2 regions of the Pseudonocardia petroleophila genome follow, and region 2 is predicted to be linked to the other one. Evidence: predicted binding sites of a transcription regulator. Region 2 holds the regulator's gene; the other holds the start of a gene.
What was found. The regulator LexA, encoded in region 2, represses DNA repair genes until DNA is damaged. The targets are predictions, from matches to a motif close to CGAACACGTGTTCG.
Positions count from the first base shown of each region.

Region 1: a site for LexA is predicted at 5,686-5,699, ahead of H6H00_RS11385 (BldC family transcriptional regulator). Genes of this name have one in related genera too.

Region 1 covers NZ_CP060131.1:2,252,080-2,260,807, reverse strand. The annotation lists gene H6H00_RS11420 (hypothetical protein) at 1-68, opposite strand, end outside; gene H6H00_RS11415 (1,4-dihydroxy-2-naphthoyl-CoA synthase) at 136-1,044, shown strand; gene H6H00_RS11410 (hypothetical protein) at 1,063-1,257, opposite strand; gene menE (o-succinylbenzoate--CoA ligase) at 1,400-2,527, shown strand; gene H6H00_RS11400 (DUF8814 domain-containing protein) at 2,663-4,288, shown strand; gene H6H00_RS11395 (1,4-dihydroxy-2-naphthoate polyprenyltransferase) at 4,432-5,313, shown strand; gene H6H00_RS11390 (DUF4229 domain-containing protein) at 5,339-5,614, opposite strand; gene H6H00_RS11385 (BldC family transcriptional regulator) at 5,757-5,975, shown strand; gene H6H00_RS11380 (hypothetical protein) at 6,058-6,267, shown strand; gene H6H00_RS11375 (MinD/ParA family ATP-binding protein) at 6,275-7,633, opposite strand; gene ccsB (c-type cytochrome biogenesis protein CcsB) at 8,057-8,728, opposite strand, start outside.
Region 2 covers NZ_CP060131.1:3,425,367-3,434,094, reverse strand. The annotation lists gene H6H00_RS17085 (transglutaminase-like domain-containing protein) at 1-750, shown strand, start outside; gene H6H00_RS17080 (vitamin B12-dependent ribonucleotide reductase) at 806-3,634, opposite strand; gene nrdR (transcriptional regulator NrdR) at 3,811-4,290, opposite strand; gene H6H00_RS17070 (hypothetical protein) at 4,451-4,942, opposite strand; gene lexA (transcriptional repressor LexA) at 5,197-5,934, shown strand; gene H6H00_RS17060 (universal stress protein) at 5,912-6,769, opposite strand; gene H6H00_RS17055 (SdiA-regulated/phytase-like domain-containing protein) at 6,900-7,877, opposite strand; gene hflX (GTPase HflX) at 7,892-8,728, opposite strand, start outside.

The sequences.
Region 1 (8,728 bases), 1.2 Mb from region 2:
AGGTACCCGACGGCGGCGAGCAGCAGACCGGGCAGGGCGACCAGCACGATCGTCAGCGGGCGTCTCATCCCGCGTGATCCTGCCGCCGCGGTGGGGCCGCCGCCCGCCGCGTACGGGATCCGTAATGTGCGGCCCGTGTCCGAACAGGTCTCCGAGATCTTCGATCCCTCCGCGTGGCGTCCGGTGGAGGGCTTCGACTTCGTCGACGTCACCTACCACCGGGCCGTCGACACCGGTGCCGTGCGCATCGCGTTCGACCGGCCCGAGGTGCGCAACGCGTTCCGCCCCGGCACCGTCGACGAGCTGTACCGCGCGCTCGACCACGCCCGGCAGACCCCCGACGTCGGCTGCGTCCTGCTCACCGGCAACGGCCCCGCCCCCAAGGACGGCGTGTGGGCGTTCTGCTCGGGCGGTGACCAGCGCATCCGCGGGCGCTCCGGCTACCAGTACGCCGACGGCGACACGGCCGACACCGTGCAGGCCGGGCGCGCGGGCCGGCTGCACATCCTCGAGTGCCAGCGGCTGATCCGGTTCATGCCGAAGGTCGTCATCGCCGTCGTCAACGGCTGGGCCGCCGGTGGCGGGCACTCGCTGCACGCGGTCGCCGACCTCACGCTGGCCAGCGCCGAGCACGCCCGCTTCAAGCAGACCGACGCCGACGTCGGCAGCTTCGACGGCGGCTACGGCTCGGCCTACCTGGCCAAGCAGGTGGGGCAGAAGTTCGCCCGCGAGATCTTCTTCCTGGGCCGCGAGTACTCCGCCGCCGACGCGCACCGGATGGGCGCGGTCAACGCGGTCGTGCCGCACGCGGAGCTGGAGGCCACGGCGCTGCAGTGGGCGAAGGAGATCAACGGCAAGTCGCCCACCGCGCAGCGGATGCTCAAGTACGCGTTCAACCTCACCGACGACGGGCTGGTCGGCCAGCAGCTCTTCGCGGGCGAGGCCACCCGCCTGGCCTACATGACCGACGAGGCCGTCGAGGGCCGCGACGCGTTCCTGGAGAAGCGCGAGCCCGACTGGGCCGCGTACCCCTGGCACTACTGAGCCACCGGCCCCGTCGGGTCAGGCGACGCCCGGAACGACCCGCCGTCCGGTGCAGCCCAGCCCGTGCCGGACGTGGGACGGTGCCCGCCGGGCGGCGGTGCGCCGCGGGGACGCACCGCCCGCGCGGATCGCGGCGCCCACGAGCAGGGCGAGCGGCACGGACCCCGCCATCCACGTCGTCACCCCGACCGCGACCCAGCTCATCATCTCCATGACCCCTTATCGCGGCCCTGAGCTGCGGCGTTGCGCGCCGACGGGGTGAGGGAACGCCACGTGTGGGTGGCGGCGCCGGCACCCACCGTGACGGTCGGGCCCCCGGGTGGCCCCGACCGCGGTGACCGTGTGGACTCGGTCCATGCGGACGATCACCCTCGACGGCTCCCCCGACGGCGTCGACGTGCTGGTCGGGGCGCTGGCCGCCGCCCTGGACGGCGGGCCGGCCGTGCTCCCGCGCGCCGGTGCCGCGGTGACCCCGGCCCCGGCCGGGCCGCCCCCGCCGGGCACCGCGGTCGTGATCGCGACGTCCGGGTCGACCGGGGAGCCCCGGCTGGTGGCGCTGCCCGCGGACGCGCTGCGGGCGTCGGCGGCGGCCACCGCGGCCCGGCTCGGCGGACCGGCCCGCTGGCTGCTCGCGCTGCCCGCCGAGCACGTCGCCGGGGTGCAGGTGGTCGTGCGGGCGCTGCTGGGCGGCGCACCGCCCGTCGTGCAGGACCTGCGCACCGGCTTCCGCCCCGACGCGTTCGCGGCCGCCACCGACCGCCTGGGCCCCGGCGCGCGGCACACCAGCCTCGTCCCGACCCAGCTGCTGCGCGTCCTCGACGCGGGCGGGGCCGCCCTGGACGCGCTGCGCACCTACCGCGCGGTCCTCGTCGGCGGGGCGGCGCTGGAGGCGGGGCTGCACCGCCGGGCGCTCGACGCGGGCGTCGCCGTCGTCACGACCTACGGGATGAGCGAGACCGCGGGCGGCTGCGTCTACGACGGGGTGCCGCTCGACGGCGTCACCGTCGACCTGGAACCCGACGGCCGCATCGTGCTCGGCGGGCCGACGCTCGCCCTCGGCTACCTCGGCGGGCCCCCGTTCGGCGGTCGGTTCCGCACCGGAGACCTCGGCCGCTGGACCGGTGGGCGGCTGGAGGTGCTCGGCCGGGCCGACGACGTGATCGTCACGGGCGGGGAGAAGGTCGCACCCGCCGCCGTCGAGCGGGTGCTGGCCGCGCAGCCGGGGATCCGCGCGGTGTGCGTCGTCGGGGTCGCCGACGAGCAGTGGGGACAGGTCGTCGCCGCCGCGGTGGTGGCCGGACCCGCCCGCCCGGACGACGACCGCCTGCGCGACGCGGTGCGCGCGGCACTCGGGCGGGCCGCGGTGCCGCGCCGGATCGTCGACGTGCTGGAGATCCCGATCCGGGGGATCGGGAAGCCCGATCGGGCAGCGGTCGCGCGGCTCGTCACGGTGACGGACGGCCTGGAGCCCCCGAGCGGGTGACCGATAGCGCCATCACATCAGGTCGCTCACTCTGCGTTGATTGACCACTACTCACTCATCCCGTTTGCTGCGCCATCAGAAGCAACACACGCACCAGCAGTCACAGCAACAACACGGGGAGTTCTCACCATGCGGATGAGGTTGCGCACCGCGACCCTGCTGGCCGTCGTCGGCGCACTCGCGCTCGGCACGGCCGGACCGGCCGCCGCCACCGAGACCGGCACGGCGTCGTGGGCTCCCGACCTCGTCGCCGGGGAGAGCGCGGGCGTGACCGTCGACGGCGGGACCGCCCGGCTCGACCACGCGGGCACCCACCTGCTCCCCGACGACGACGGCGCGCCCGTCCCGACCGGCCTGCTCACGCTGCCGACGCACCCGCTCGAGATGCGGACCGACCGCGTCGACGTCGCCGTCGACGGGGACCTCCCCGAGGGCAGCACCGCGGCGGTCGACGTCCGCGGGCGCCGGGCGTCGGGCGGCTGGACGGAGTGGGTGCCCGCCACCTCCGGCACGGCCGCGCTGCCCGAGCCGACCTCGGAGGTGCAGACGCGCCTCGTCCTCACCGGCGACCCGGCCGCCGAGCCGGCCGTCCGGGGCGTCACCGTCACCGCGCACCCGGCCACCGCGCGCACCGAGGCCGTGGTGGAGTCCGCGGCCCTGAACTACCGCGTCTTCGCCACCCGCGAGGGCCTCGCCGGCGGCACCACCGCCAACGGGCACGTCATCGCCGAGCGCGACCACTTCGTCGCCCTGCCCTCCCGCCGCGCCCTCGCGCCGCGCAACACCAGCGACTACTCGGTCAAGGTCTGCGCCCCCAACGGCCGCTGCGCGTTCGCCCCGGTCTGGGACGTGGGCCCGTGGAACACCCGCGACGACTACTGGAACCCCTCCGACCAGCGCCAGGAGTGGAAGGACCTCCCCCAGGGCGTGCCGCAGGCCCAGGCCGCGCACGCCGACGGCTACAACGGCGGGCGCGACCAGTTCGGCCGCACCCCCTCCAACCCGGCCGGCATCGACCTCGGCGACGGCCTGTTCTGGGACGCGCTCGGCCTCACCGACAACGCCTGGGTCACCGTCGACTACCTGTGGACCGGCTCGGTCCGCCTCTCCCTGGTGAGCTCCGACTCCCCGGTCGACGTCCTCGCGGCCCCCGACTCGGGCGCCGAGGTCGTGGGCGTGGCCGCGGAGAGCGCCGCCGTCCCCGTCGAGTGCGCCCTGTCCGCGGCGTCCGGCACCTGGCTGCGGATCGGCACCGACCAGTACATCGAGGCCGACGAGGTGACCGACGCCGAGGGCGTGGCCTCGTGCGACACCGCCCCCGCGACGACCGACGCCCCCGTCGCCGGCGACAGCGCCACCCCCGCCGACGCCACCACCGCCACCTCGTGCGCCGACGCCGGCACCGACGCCACCTCCACCGCCGCCGACGCCGCCTCCGCCGACGCCACCCCGACCGGCACCCCCACCAGCGACACCTCCACCGACGCCACCGCGGCCGCCCCCGCCGACGGCGCCACCGCCGACGCCGCCACCACTACCACCGACACCTCCACCGCCGACGCCACCCCGACCGGCACCCCGTCGGCCGACCCCACCCCGACCGGCACCCCGTCGGCCGACCCCACCTCCGCGACCGGTGCCGCCACGAGCAGCGCCACCCCGGCCGCCACCCCCTGCGACACCACGGGCGCGACCACCACCCCGGAGGTTCCGGCGCCCACCACCACCCCGAGCACGACCCCCGACGCCCCCCTCGGCTGATCGTCACGAGTCGAGCGGCGCGGTCGCCGGACCGACCACCACCCCCGTCCCGGACCGATCACCCGGCCGTCCACCCGCGGTGACCGGTCCGGGGCACCACCCACCCCAGGGGCCGCGGTGACCGGGCCGGATAGCGTTCCCGTGTGGCCACGTTGAACCAGTGGGTGCAGGGCGCCCGCCCGCGCACCCTGCCGACCGCCGTCTCCCCGGTCGTGGTCGGGACCGGCGCCGCGATCGGGGCCGGGACCGTCGCGCCGGGGCGGGCACTGCTGGCGCTGCTCGTGGCCGTCGCGCTGGTCATCGGCGTGAACTACGCCAACGACTACTCCGACGGCATCCGCGGCACCGACGACGACCGGGTCGGGCCGGTGCGCCTGGTCGGGTCGAAGCTGGCGGAGGCCTCCAGCGTGCGCGCGGCGGCGTTCGGCTGCTTCGTGGTGGCGGGGCTGGCCGGCCTGACGCTGGTGTCCCTCGCCCAGCAGTGGTGGCTGATCGCGGTGGGCGCCCTGTGCATCGCCGGCGCCTGGTTCTACACCGGCGGCTCGCGGCCCTACGGCTACGCGGGGCTCGGCGAGGTGGCCGTGTTCGTGTTCTTCGGGCCGGTCGCCGTGCTCGGCACCGTGATCACGCAGAGCGGGCCGCCGAGCCCGCTCGCGGTGATCGGGGCGGTCGGCGTCGGGCTGCTGACGTGCGCGGTGCTCGTGGCCAACAACCTGCGCGACATCCCCACCGACACCGTCTCCGGCAAGCGCACGCTCGCCGTCCTGCTCGGCGACACCGACACCCGGCGCCTCTACGTCGCGCTCGTCGCCGCCCCGTTCCTGCTCTCCGCGCTGGCCGGGCTGCGCAGCTGGCCGATGCTGATCGCACTGGCCGCGCTGCCGCTGGCGTTCCTGCCGGCCCGCCAGGTGCTGCAGGGGGCCGACGGGCGCGCGCTGGTCCGCGTGCTCGGCGCCACCGGGGTGACGCTCCTCGCGTGGTCCGTCCTCACCGGCGTCGGCACGGCGCTCAGCGGCGTGCTCTGACCCGCACGCGCGGGCGGCGCAGCCGCTACTCGGTCTCCCCGCGCAGCCGCGACCGCAGCGCCTCGCGCTCCGCCCCGCGCCGCCGCGACGACTCGGCCAGTGCCGCGTCGAGGCGGGACCGCAGCCCGCGGAACAGCACCATCGACAGCGGCAGCGCCACGATCAGCCCCACCAGCACCGCGACCAGCACCGGGACACCCGCGAGCGCGAGCAGCGCGGCGACGACGGCGACGAGCCCGAGCCGCGCGAGCGCGTAGAGCCCGATGGTGGGCAGCAGGCCCGGGGCGGGTGGTGACGTCATGCCCCGAGCCTACGACCCCGCGGGACGACCCGGACGCTCGTCCGTTTCGTCCTTTAGGCGCCCTTTACCTCCGGACAACCGTTCGAGTACCCGGGGTCCCGAGTGTCACGATGCATCAGGACATTCCACCTGGAGGCGCACCATGGCAGCACCCACGAGCAGCGAGGAAAGACTCCTCACCCCCGGCGAGGTCGCCGGTCTGTTCCGCGTCGACCCCAAGACCGTCACCCGCTGGGCCTCGGCCGGTCGCATCGGCTCGATCCGCACCCCGGGCGGGCACCGCCGCTTCCGCGAGTCCGAGGTCCGCGGCCTGCTCGCCGACCTCACCAGCGAGGCGACGCTACCGCCCGCGCACGGCTGAGCACGCTCCGCCGCATCGCATCCGGCGGCTTCACCCCCGTCACGCCCCACCTCCGCTAATCTCGACGGCGGAGGTGGTGGCCATGTTGTTCTTCATCGCGTTCGTCGGCGCCGCGATCATCGCACTGGTGCTCTGGAAGGCGATGAGCACCGTCGGCGGCGACGAGTCGCCCGCGGGTGAGCGGTCCGGCCCCGGTCCGGCCCGCCCGCGCGTCAGCGGCCCCGACGACGATCCCGACTTCCTGCGCCAGCTCGACGAGCGCGTGAAGCGCCCGGACGACCCGCCGGCCTGAGCGGGGTTCAGCCGCTGCTGTGGGCCGAGGCGAACGCGTCGGCCACGGCGGCGGCCAGCTCCAGGAGCGCGAGGCGCGTCTGGGGCTCCAGCCTGTCCAGATCGACCTCCGCCCCCTCCTGCAGGTGTGCGTCGAAGGGGATCTGCACGACGGCCCGGCAGCGCGCCGCGAAGTGCTCGGCCACCCGGTCCAGGTCCACCCCGCCCGACGAGCGGCTGACGCTGTTGACCACCGCCACCGCGTTGCGCACGAGGTCGCCGTGGCCGTGGGCGTCGAGCCAGTCCATCGTGGCCGACGCGCTGCGCGCCCCGTCGATCGAGCTGGACGACACGATGATCAGCTGGTCGGCCACCCCGAGCACGCCGTACATCGCCGAGTGCATCAGTCCGGTGCCGCAGTCGGTGAGCACGATGTTGTAGAAGTGCTCCAGCAGGTTGACGGTGCGGCGGTAGTCGTCCTCGCTGAACGCCTCCGAGACCGCCGGGTCCTGCTCGCTGGCCAGCACCTCCAGCCGCGACGGCCCCTGCGAGGTGTAGGCCCGCACGTCGGTGTAGCGGCGGACGCGCTGCGCGTCGCGGAGCAGGTTGCGCACGGTCGCGCTGGTCTCCAGCGGGATCTTCTGGCTCAGCGTGCCGCGGTCGGGGTTGGCGTCGACGGCCACGACGCGGTCACCGCGCAGCGACGCGAACGTCGCGCCGAGGGTGGCCGTCATCGTGGTCTTGCCGACGCCGCCCTTCAGGCTCAGCACGCCGATCTTGTAGCAGCCCAGCAGCGGCTGGTTGACGCGCACGGTGAGCTCGCGACGGCGCACGTCCAGGGGGCTCTCCCCCGGGTTGATCAGCCGCCCGGACAGGACGTAGACCAGCCGGCGCCACCCCGACTGCGGGGGCCGCTTGCTGGGGCGCAGCAGCCGGGCCGAGGACAGGTCGGGCTGCTCGGGGTTGCGGGCGTGCTGGGCCTGCTGGGCGGCGACGGCGCCGGGGTCGGTCCAGCGCGGGGCCCCGCGGGGCGGGGTGCGCGGACCGGGGTCGGGCGCGGACCCGTTCCCGGCGGCAGGGGGTCCGGTGACGCCCGAGGGGCCGGGCTGGAACGGGGGGCGCGGCGGACGCGCGGGCGGCGGTACGGCGGCCGCGGGACGGGCCGGCGCGGGGCGGGCGCCGGCTGCACCCTCGCCGGCTGCCCGGTCACGGGCTGCCCGGTCATCGGCTGCACGGTCGTCGGCCGGGCGGTCACCGGCGGGCGTCTCGGCCTGCCGGGCAGCGGCGGGGGGCGCGTCCGGGCGACGGGCGTCGGCGGGCGCGGGACCGGCGGTCCGGGGGTCGGGGACCCGGGCCTCCGGGACGCGTCCGCCCGCCTCGGGCGCCACCGGTGCGGCTCCCGGGCCGTCGGGCTCCGCCGGACGGGTCGCGGCCGCCCGGCCCCGCTCCGCCCAGGCCGCGACGTCGTCGTGCTCGGCCAGCTCGTCGAGCCGGTGGGCCGGGGGGCGCAGGGGCAACGAGGGGTCGCCCGCCGGCGCGTCGGGCTGCTCGCCGTCGGCCGGGGACTCCGACGGCCGGACCGGCGCCACGTACGGGCGGGTCTTGCGAGGTGGGGCCGCGGCGCCCCACTGCTCGCGGACATAGCGACCGACCGAGCCGTCGGCGTAGTCCCCGTCGCTCTCGGACTCACGCTCCGTCATCAACGCTTCCCGTCGAACCCGTCGTACCGACCGCTTGACCCTGCCACGGACGCCGACGGTAGTCGCGTCACCGCCCGCGGTCGAGGCGCGTACGGGTGGCCCTGATCGCGATCAGCCCAGGCCCGCGTAGGAGTGCAGGCCGGCGACCACCATGTTGATGAAGAACAGGTTGAACAGCACGGTGGCGAACCCGGCCACGTTGATCCAGGCGGCCCGGGCCGCCCGCCAGCCCGCGGTGGCGCGGGCGTGCAGGTACGCGGCGTAGATCACCCAGGAGACGAACGCGACGGTCTCCTTGGGGTCCCAGCCCCAGAACCGGCCCCACGCGGCCTCGGCCCAGATGGCCCCGGCGATGACGGCGAAGGTGAACAGCGGGAAGGCGATGATCGTGACGCGGTAGGCGAGCCGGTCGAGGACGTCGGCCGACGGCAGCCGGTCGGACAGCCAGCCGGCGCCCCGCATCAGGAACAGGATGCTCGCGACGCCGGGCACGAGCAGCAGCCCCGACGAGATCGTGATCGTGGTGACGTGGATGACCAGCCAATACGACTGCAGGGCCGGCACGACGGGTGCGGCCTGGGCGTAGAGCACGGTGCCGGCGAGGAACAGCAGCACGACCACCGGCAGCAGGACGAACGGGCCCACGGCCCGCGTGACCGGCGAGCGGCGGAGCATCACCAGCCAGCCGACGACCGCGGCCAGGCAGATCGCCGAGGTGAACTCGTACATGTTGCCCAGCGGCCAGCGCTCCGCGGCCAGCCCGCGCGTGACGATCGAGGCGAA
Region 2 (8,728 bases):
GAGCCCGCTCTCCTCGCCTTCCAGGTGGCCGTCGCGTCCGCGTCGGCCGACGAGAAGCTGTCGATCACCCGCGACGGCGAGGCGGTGCCGTGGCGCGAGGTCGCGGCCCCGCACGACGGCCGCCTGCACGTCGTCGACGCGCAGGTGGGGCGCACGGTGCTGGAGTACGCGGCCACCGTCGAGGGGCCGCTGCCCGCGCCGGAGACCACCGAGCTCGACCTGCTCGCCTACCGCCGGCCCAGCCGCTACTGCCCGTCGGACCGGCTGCTCTCGATCGCGGGCGGCGAGTTCGACGGCATCGACGACACCGGCGAGCTCGTCTCCGCCGTCCGCGACTTCGTGTGGGGGCGCCTGTTCTACCTCAGCGGGTCGAGCAAGCCCACCGACGACGCGATCGACACGCTCCTGCTCGGCGAGGGCGTCTGCCGCGACTACGCGCACCTGGTCGTGGCCCTGCTGCGCGCGCGTGACGTGCCCGCGCGGCTGGTCGCCGTCTACGCGCCGGGGCTGGACCCGATGGACTTCCACGCGGTCGTCGAGGCGTGGGTCGACGGCTCCTGGCGGGTCGTCGACGCCACCGGGCTGGCCCCGCGGCCGTCGATGCTGCGGATCGGGACCGGCCGCGACGCCTCCGACACCGCGTTCCTGTCGGTGCACCACGGCATCGCGAACCTGCTGTCGGTGAACGTGCTGGCCGTCGTCGACGAGCTGCCCAACGACGACGGGTCCGCGGTGGTCACCCTCACCTGACGCCCGGCGGAGCCGTGGTGCCCTCCAGCGGCACCACGGCTCCGGAGCGGGGGGGTCAGCTGCAGCCGCTGGTGCTGCCGCAGCCCTCGCACAGGTAGCAGGAACCGGCGGGGCGCATCTTCGTGCCGCAGGTCATGCACAGCGGCGCGTCGGCGGCCTTGCCCATCCGCAGCTCCAGCAGCTCGGTGGAGCTGCCCACCTCGACCGGGGCCTTCGAGGCGCCGGCCGGGGTCACGGGGCCGGTGTGCTCGGTCTCCACGCCCTGGCGCAGGCCCTCGACGTCGACGGTCTCGCCGTACTGGTCGGCCACCTGCGCGGTGCGCTCGTCGGCGGAGAAGATGCCGAGCTGCGCGCGCTTCTCGTAGGGCAGGTGGTCGAGCGCGAGGCGGCGGAACAGGTAGTCGAGCACGCTGGTGGCGATGCGGACGTCCGGGTCGTCGGTCATGCCCGCCGGCTCGAAGCGCAGGTTGGAGAACTTCGAGACGTAGAACTCCAGCGGGATCCCGTACTGCAGGCCCACCGAGATCGACATCGAGAACGCGTCCATCACGCCCGACAGCGTGGAGCCCTGCTTGCCGAGCTTGACGAAGATCTCGCCGAGGCCGTCGTCGGGGTAGGACCCGGCGGTGAGGTAGCCCTCCGCGCCGCCGACGGTGAACGAGACGGTCTCGCTGGGGCGCTTCTTGGGCAGGCGGCGCCGTATCGGCCGCTGCTCGACGACGGTGACGGTCTCCTTCTCCCCCCCGCCCGAGCTCTTGGCCGACTTGCCCGCCGACAGCGGCTGGCCGACCTTGCAGTTGTCGCGGTAGATCGCGAGCGCCTTGAGGCCGAGCTTCCAGCCCTCCAGGTAGACCCGCTCGACGTCCTCGACCGTGGCCGTCTCCGGCATGTTGACCGTCTTGGAGATCGCGCCGGAGAGGAACGGCTGCACCGCGGCCATCATCCGGACGTGGCCCATCGCGGCGATGACCCGCTCGCCCATCGCGCAGTCGAACACCTCGTAGTGCTCGGGGTGCAGGCCGGGGGCGTTGACGACGTGGCCGTGCTCGCCGACGTACTCGACGATGGCCTCGGCCTGCTCCGGCTGGTAGCCGAGCTTGGTGAGCGCGCGCGGCACGGTCTGGTTGACGATCTGCATCGACCCGCCGCCGACCAGCTTCTTGAACTTGACCAGCGCGAGGTCCGGCTCGATGCCGGTGGTGTCGCAGTCCATCATCAGGCCGATGGTGCCGGTGGGGGCGAGCACCGAGGCCTGGGCGTTGCGCCAGCCGTTGCGCTCGCCGGTGGCCAGGCAGTCCTTCCAGGCGATGGTGGCCAGCTTGTGGATGCCGGAGCTCGCCGGGAACGTGCGGACGTCGTCGTTGGCGGCGGCGTGCTTGCGCATGACGCGCTGGTGGGCGCTCGCGTTGCGGGCGTAGCCCTCGTAGGGGCCGACGACACCGGCGAGCTCGGCGGAGCGCTTGTAGGACGCGCCGGTCATCAGCGAGGTGATGGCCGCGGCCAGCGACCGGCCGCCCTCGGAGTCGTAGGCGTGGCCGGTGGCCATCAGCAGCGCACCGAGGTTGGCGTAGCCGATGCCGAGCTGGCGGAAGGCGCGGGTGGTCTCGCCGATCGGGTCGGTCGGGAAGTCGGCGAAGCAGATGGAGATGTCCATCGCGGTGATGATGAGCTCGACCGACTTCTGGAAGCGGGCGGCGTCGAACTGGCCGTCGTCACCGAGGAACGTGAGCAGGTTCAGCGACGCGAGGTTGCAGCTCGAGTTGTCGAGGTGCATGTACTCCGAACACGGGTTGGACGCGGAGATCCGGCCCGATTCCGGGGTGGTGTGCCAGTCGTTGATGGTGCCGTCGTACTGGATTCCGGGATCGGCGCAGGCCCACGCGGCCTCGGCGATTCCGCGGAACAGCTTCTTCGCGTCGACGGATTCGATGACCTCGCCGGTCATCCGCGCGCGGAGCCCGAAATCGGTGCCCGCCTCGACGGCGCGCATGAACTCGTCGGTGACCCGGACGGAGTTGTTGGCGTTCTGGTACTGCACCGAGGTGATGTCGGCCCCGCCGAGGTCCATGTCGAAGCCGGCGTCGCGCAGCACGCGGACCTTGGCCTCCTCCTTGGCCTTGGTCTCGACGAACTCCTCGATGTCGGGGTGGTCGACGTCGAGGACGACCATCTTCGCCGCGCGCCGGGTGGCCCCGCCGGACTTGATGGTGCCCGCGCTGGCGTCGGCGCCCCGCATGAACGAGACCGGCCCGGAGGCGGTGCCGCCCGAGGACAGCAGCTCCTTCGAGCTGCGGATGCGCGAGAGGTTCAGGCCCGCGCCGGAGCCGCCCTTGAAGATCAGGCCCTCCTCGCGGTACCAGTTGAGGATCGACTCCATCGTGTCGTCGACGGCGAGGATGAAGCACGCGCTGACCTGCTGCGGCGAGGTCGTGCCGACGTTGAACCAGACCGGGGAGTTGAAGCTGAACACCTGGTGCAGCAGCATCCAGGTGAGCTCGTGGGCGAACACCTCGGCGTCGTCGTCGGTGGCGAAGTAGCCGTTCTCCAGGCCGGAGCGGTGGTACACCCCGACCACGCGGTCGATGAGCTGGCGCAGGCTCGACTCGCGCTCCACCGCCCCGACGGCCCCGCGGAAGTACTTGCTGGTGACGATGTTGGTGGCGTTGACCGACCAGCTGCTGGGGAACTCGACACCGCGCTGCTCGAAGTTGATCGTGCCGTCGCGCCAGTTGGTCATGACGACGTCGCGGCGCTCCCAGGTGACCTCGTCGTAGGGGTGCACGCCGGCGGTGGTGTGGATCCGCTCGATCGTGAGGCCAGCGGGCCGGGAGGCCCGGGGTGCCTTCTTCCCGCGTCCGGACGTGGTGCCGACGGTCTCGGTCATGGGTGTTCCCTCTCCTGCGCGCACGACGGACCGGGATCGGTCCTGCGGTGCGCGCCGCGTACGAGTGTTGGCGGTGATGACGGGAGTGCGCGACGTCCGGTTCAACGGCGCGGAGTGCGGTGCCGGCGCGGCGGTGCGTCGGGCGGCCGGGTCGGGCCGACGATCGGTGGGACGGGTCAGCTGGGCGCGGCGCGGGCGGGTGTGTCGCGCGCCGGCGTGTCGCGCAGGTCGGCGATCTCCTTCTCGAAGTCCTCGATGGAGGAGAAGGAGCGGTAGACGCTCGCGAACCGGAGGTAGGCCACCTCGTCGAGCTCGCGGAGCGGCCCGAGGATCGCGAGGCCGACCTCGTGGCTGGGGATCTCGGCGGTGCCGCCCGCGCGGACGGCCTCCTCGACGCGGTGCGCCAGCTGCGCCAGCGCGTCCTCGTCGACGGGCCGGCCCTGGCAGGCCCGACGGACCCCGCTGACGACCTTGTCGCGGCTGAAGGGCTCCGTGACCCCGCTGCGCTTGACGACGGCCAGCACCGCCTCCTCGACGGTGGTGAACCGGCGCCCGCAGGAGGCGCAGGAGCGCCGGCGGCGGGTGGCGACCCCGTCGTCGACCTCGCGGGAATCGATGACCCGGCAGTCGGAGTGACGGCAGAACGGGCAGCGCACGGACAACCCCCTCCGACGAACGGAACCCCATCCCTGGGCTAACGACACCCATGTAACCACAACATGTAGGGGCACTGAAAGCCGGGAGGCCCTATCGGTGGCGCCGCGTCGTCCGAACGGGCACGCGGGCGCGGGCCGGCGGCGGGCCGGGCGCGAAGCGTCAGCCCCCGAGCACGCCCGCCACCTGCACGGGCGATGCCACCACCGGTGTGAGCGAGGTGCTCGTCACCTCCGGCGCGGCGGCGGAGTGCCGGGCCGCGGCGGCCACGTCGGCGAGCAGCCCCAGCAGCACGACGACCGCGGCGGTGAGCAGGGCCGTGCCGATGGCGGCGGCCACCCGGCGGCGGCGCAGCACCCGCGGGGGCAGCACCGGGACCGAGCGCAGCAGGACGCGCCCGCCGCGCTGCCCCCGCTCCCCCGCCCGGTCGCCGTCCGGACGGGGCGGCTGCACCGGCCGCACCGCACGCGGCGGCTGCACGGGCCGCACCGGCCGCGGCCCGGGGGCCCGCCCGCGCCGCGGCAGCACCCGGGCGGGGTGCGCCCGCCCCCGGTCCGGCACCTGCGCCCGGTCCGGCACCTGCGCCCGGTCCGGCACCGTCCGGCGCAGGGCCGTGCCGCCGAACCGCATTCCGTCCTCGATCTGATCGTGCACCGGACTCCACCCTTCGCTCGGACCCGCTGACCGTTCGAACTGCTCGCACCGTTCGAACGGGAACGCATGTTCGAACGATCGTCGAGCGATGTGTACCACCGACCACCGACAGAATCGAGAGAACGGGGCGTGTCGTTCGAACATGTGTTTGGCGAGAACCGGAATCGGGGCTACGGTCGGGCCCACGACACGTGTCCGGTCCGCACGGACCGCACGGCACCGAACGAGCAGTACCGACGAGGAGGCGCGAGCACATGGCACGGGACGAGCCCGGCCCGACGGGTGGCGACGACGAGGGGGTGCGCCCCGGGCCGACCGCCCAGGTGAGCACGTTCCCCGACCCCGCGAGCGCCCCCGTCGGTCTCACTCCCCGGCAGCGCAAGGTGCTGGAGGTCATCCGCGACTGGGTGGAGCGCCACGGCTACCCGCCGAGCGTCCGCGAGATCGGCGACGCCGTCGGGCTCACCTCCACCTCGTCGGTGCACCACCAGCTGCGCACGCTCGAGCGCAAGGGCTACCTGCGGCGCGACCCCAACCGCACCCGCGCGGTCGACGTCCGCCCGCCCGACGAGCAGCCCGACGCGGCGCCGTCGGACTCCGGCGTCGTCGAGCGGCCCACCCCCGCGTTCGTCCCGCTGCTGGGCACGATCGCCGCCGGTGGGCCGATCCTCGCCGAGCAGGCGGTGGAGAGCGTGTTCCCGCTGCCGCGCGAGATCGTCGGCGAGGGCACCCTGTTCCTGCTCAAGGTGCGGGGCGACTCGATGGTCGAGGCGGCCATCACCGACGGCGACTGGGTGGTCGTGCGCCAGCAGCCGGTCGCCGAGAACGGGGAGATCGTCGCGGCGATGATCGACGGCGAGGCCACGGTCAAGACGTTCACCCGGCGCGACGGGCACGTGTGGCTGATGCCGGCCAACGCGGCCTACGACCCGATCCCCGGCGACGACGCCACCGTGCTCGGCCGGGTGGTCACGGTCCTGCGGCGCCTCTGACGGCGTCGCCCGCCGCGGCGGGCACCACGATCACGGGGTAGCGGGCGGTGCGCACGAGCACCCCCGCCACCCCGCCCAGCAGCAGCCGCTGCATGAAGCGGTAGCCGCGCGAGCCCACCACGAGCAGGTCCGTGCGGTCCGGCAGGGCGGCCAGGGTGGCCGCCACCGGGCCGACCACGACGTCGCTGATGGCGTCGACCTCGACCGGCAGCGACGCGATTCCCTTGTGGGCGAGCGCCTGCGCCGCCGGCACGCCGTCGGCGTCCTCGGCGACGGTGACGACCCGCACCGCGGCCCCGGTCCGGCCCGCGAGGTGCACGGCCACCGCCACGGCCCGGTCGGCCTCGGCGCTGCCGTCGTAGGCCACGGTCACCGTGGTCATGGTCCCGGTGCCGAGGTGCCGGTAGCCGCGCGGCGCGATCGCCACCGGGCAGCGCGCCAGCGGCAGGAGCCGCTGCACCGTGCGGCCGGGGGCGAGGCGGCCCAGCAGCCCGTGCCCGGTCGAGCCCACCACGAGGACGGCGGCCCCCACGTCGTCGGCGTGGTCGGCGAGCACGTCGGCCACCGAGCCGGGCGTGAGCGCCACGAACTCCGGCTCGTCGGCGCCCCAGCCGTCGCCGATGAGCTCGCGCGCCCGCGAGAACCGGCCCGCGGCGACGCGGCGCGCCTTCTCCCGCCAGCGCGGGTCGCGCGCGACGACGGCGAGCCCGCGCGCGTCGACGGGGTAGACCGTGGCCACCACGGCGCTCAGCCCGGTGAGCCGGGTCAGCTGCGCACCCAGGACGAGCGCGTCGTGCCCGCCCGGCGTGTCCTCGTAACCGGTGACGATCGGCACCGCGCCTCCTTCGACCGTGATCACCGTAACCGCGCGGGGGGCCGCGCCGGTTACGCCGGGGAAACGTCGCCCGCGATCGCCGAGGACCGGGACGTGCGGCGCGCACGCGGGTACCGGCGTCGCCACCGGCTCAGCGGCGCCGCGCCCGCCAGGACAGCGCCGCGGCGAGCAGCACCAGCAGTCCGACGGTCACCCCGCCGCCGATCAGGGCGGGCAGCCACTCGGGTGCCGGCTCGGCCGCGGGCTGCGCGGGGGTGCCGGCGGGCGGGGTGAACGGCTGCGCGGCCAGCGCGGCGGCCCCGGGCACCGCGCGCAGCTCCCCCGGCACCCCGCCGCGGGTCTCCGAGGCCGACAGCAGCGTGCCGTCGGCCTCGAACGCGACCGCCTCCCCCTGCGGCTCGCCGGCCAGCGGCACGCGGGCCGGCTCGCCCTGCAGGGCCGCCGCGACGTCGCCGTCGACGACGGGGAACAGCCAGGCGTCGGTGTAGGTGCGCAGCGCGACGACCCGCCCGTCGGCCGACATCGCGGCGCCGGTGACGGTGCGCGACCCGACTCCCCCGATCGGCCCGCCCTGCGTGTCGGAGACCGGCAGCGACAGCTGCGCCACCCGCTCCAGCGGGAACGGCCCGCGGCCCTGCGGCGCCTCCGCCGGCCGGTACACCCCGGCGGGCGTCCCGACGTCCTTGGTGATCACGTACGGGATCCCGGCGGCGTCGACGAGCATCGCCTCGGCGTCGTGCGGGCCGTCGGGGTAGGTGAAGCGGTGCAGCCGCGCCTCCCCGCGCACGGGCAGCACGATGGCGGCGACGGTCTCCCGGGAACGGTCGTTGTCGCCGGTGTCGGCCACCCAGAACTCGCCGTCGGGCCCGAGCGCGAGGTCCTCGGCGTCGAACGGGTCGACGTCGGCGGTGCGGGTGTCGGCGATCTCGCAGCTCTCACCCGGTCCCCCGGGGTCGATGCGGTGCACCTGCACGCTGCGGCCGCCGTCGGACACCGCCCACACCCCGCCGTCGGCGACGACCATCCCCGACAGCTCCGCGAGCCGGTCGTCGGTGACCGTGCAGCGGACCTCGGGCGCGGGCGGGGCGGCGACCGCGAGGGCCGCCACCAGGAGCAGCCGGATCAGCTCGAGCCCTCCACCAGCACGTACGGCAGCACGGCGGTGGCGAGCTCGGCGCCGACCCGCGCGTGCATCCGCGTGCCCTCGGGCGTGTGCTCCTCCGCCAGCACCTCGCCCTCGGCGTGCACGCGCGCCACCAGCGACCCCTCGACGTAGGGCATCAGCAGCTCCACGTCGACCTCGGGCCGCGGCAGCAGCTCCGCGATGCGGGCCTGGAGCTTGTCGATGCCGTCGCCGCGCTTCGCGGAGACGAACACCGCGTCGGGCAGCAGGTGGCGCAGCCGGGCGAGCTGCAGGTCGCCCGCCGCGTCGGTCTTGTTGACGACGAGCAGCTCGTGGGGCATCCGCCCCTGCTGCTCCTCCCCGATCTCGACCAGCACCTGGCGGACCGCCTTGATCTGGTCCTCGGGCAGCGCGTCGGAGGCGTCGACGACGTGCACGAGCAGGTCGGCCCCCGCCGTCTCCTCCAGCGTGGACCGGAACGCCTCGACCAGCTGGTGCGGCAGGTGCCGCACGAAGCCGACGGTGTCGGTGAGGGTGTAGGTGCGGCCGTCGCCGGTGGACGTCCGCCGGGTCGTCGGATCGAGGGTGGCGAACAGCGCGTCCTCGACGAGCACGCCCGCGCCGGTGAGCGCGTTGAGCAGGCTCGACTTGCCGGCGTTGGTGTAGCCGACGATCGCGACGCCCGGGATCTCGTTGCGCCGGCGCGACCCGCGCTGGGTCTCGCGGATCTGCTTCATCGCCCCGATCTCGCGGCGCAGCTTGGACATGCGGTCGCGGATGCGCCGGCGGTCGAGCTCGATCTTCGTCTCACCGGGGCCGCGGCCGCCGATGCCGAC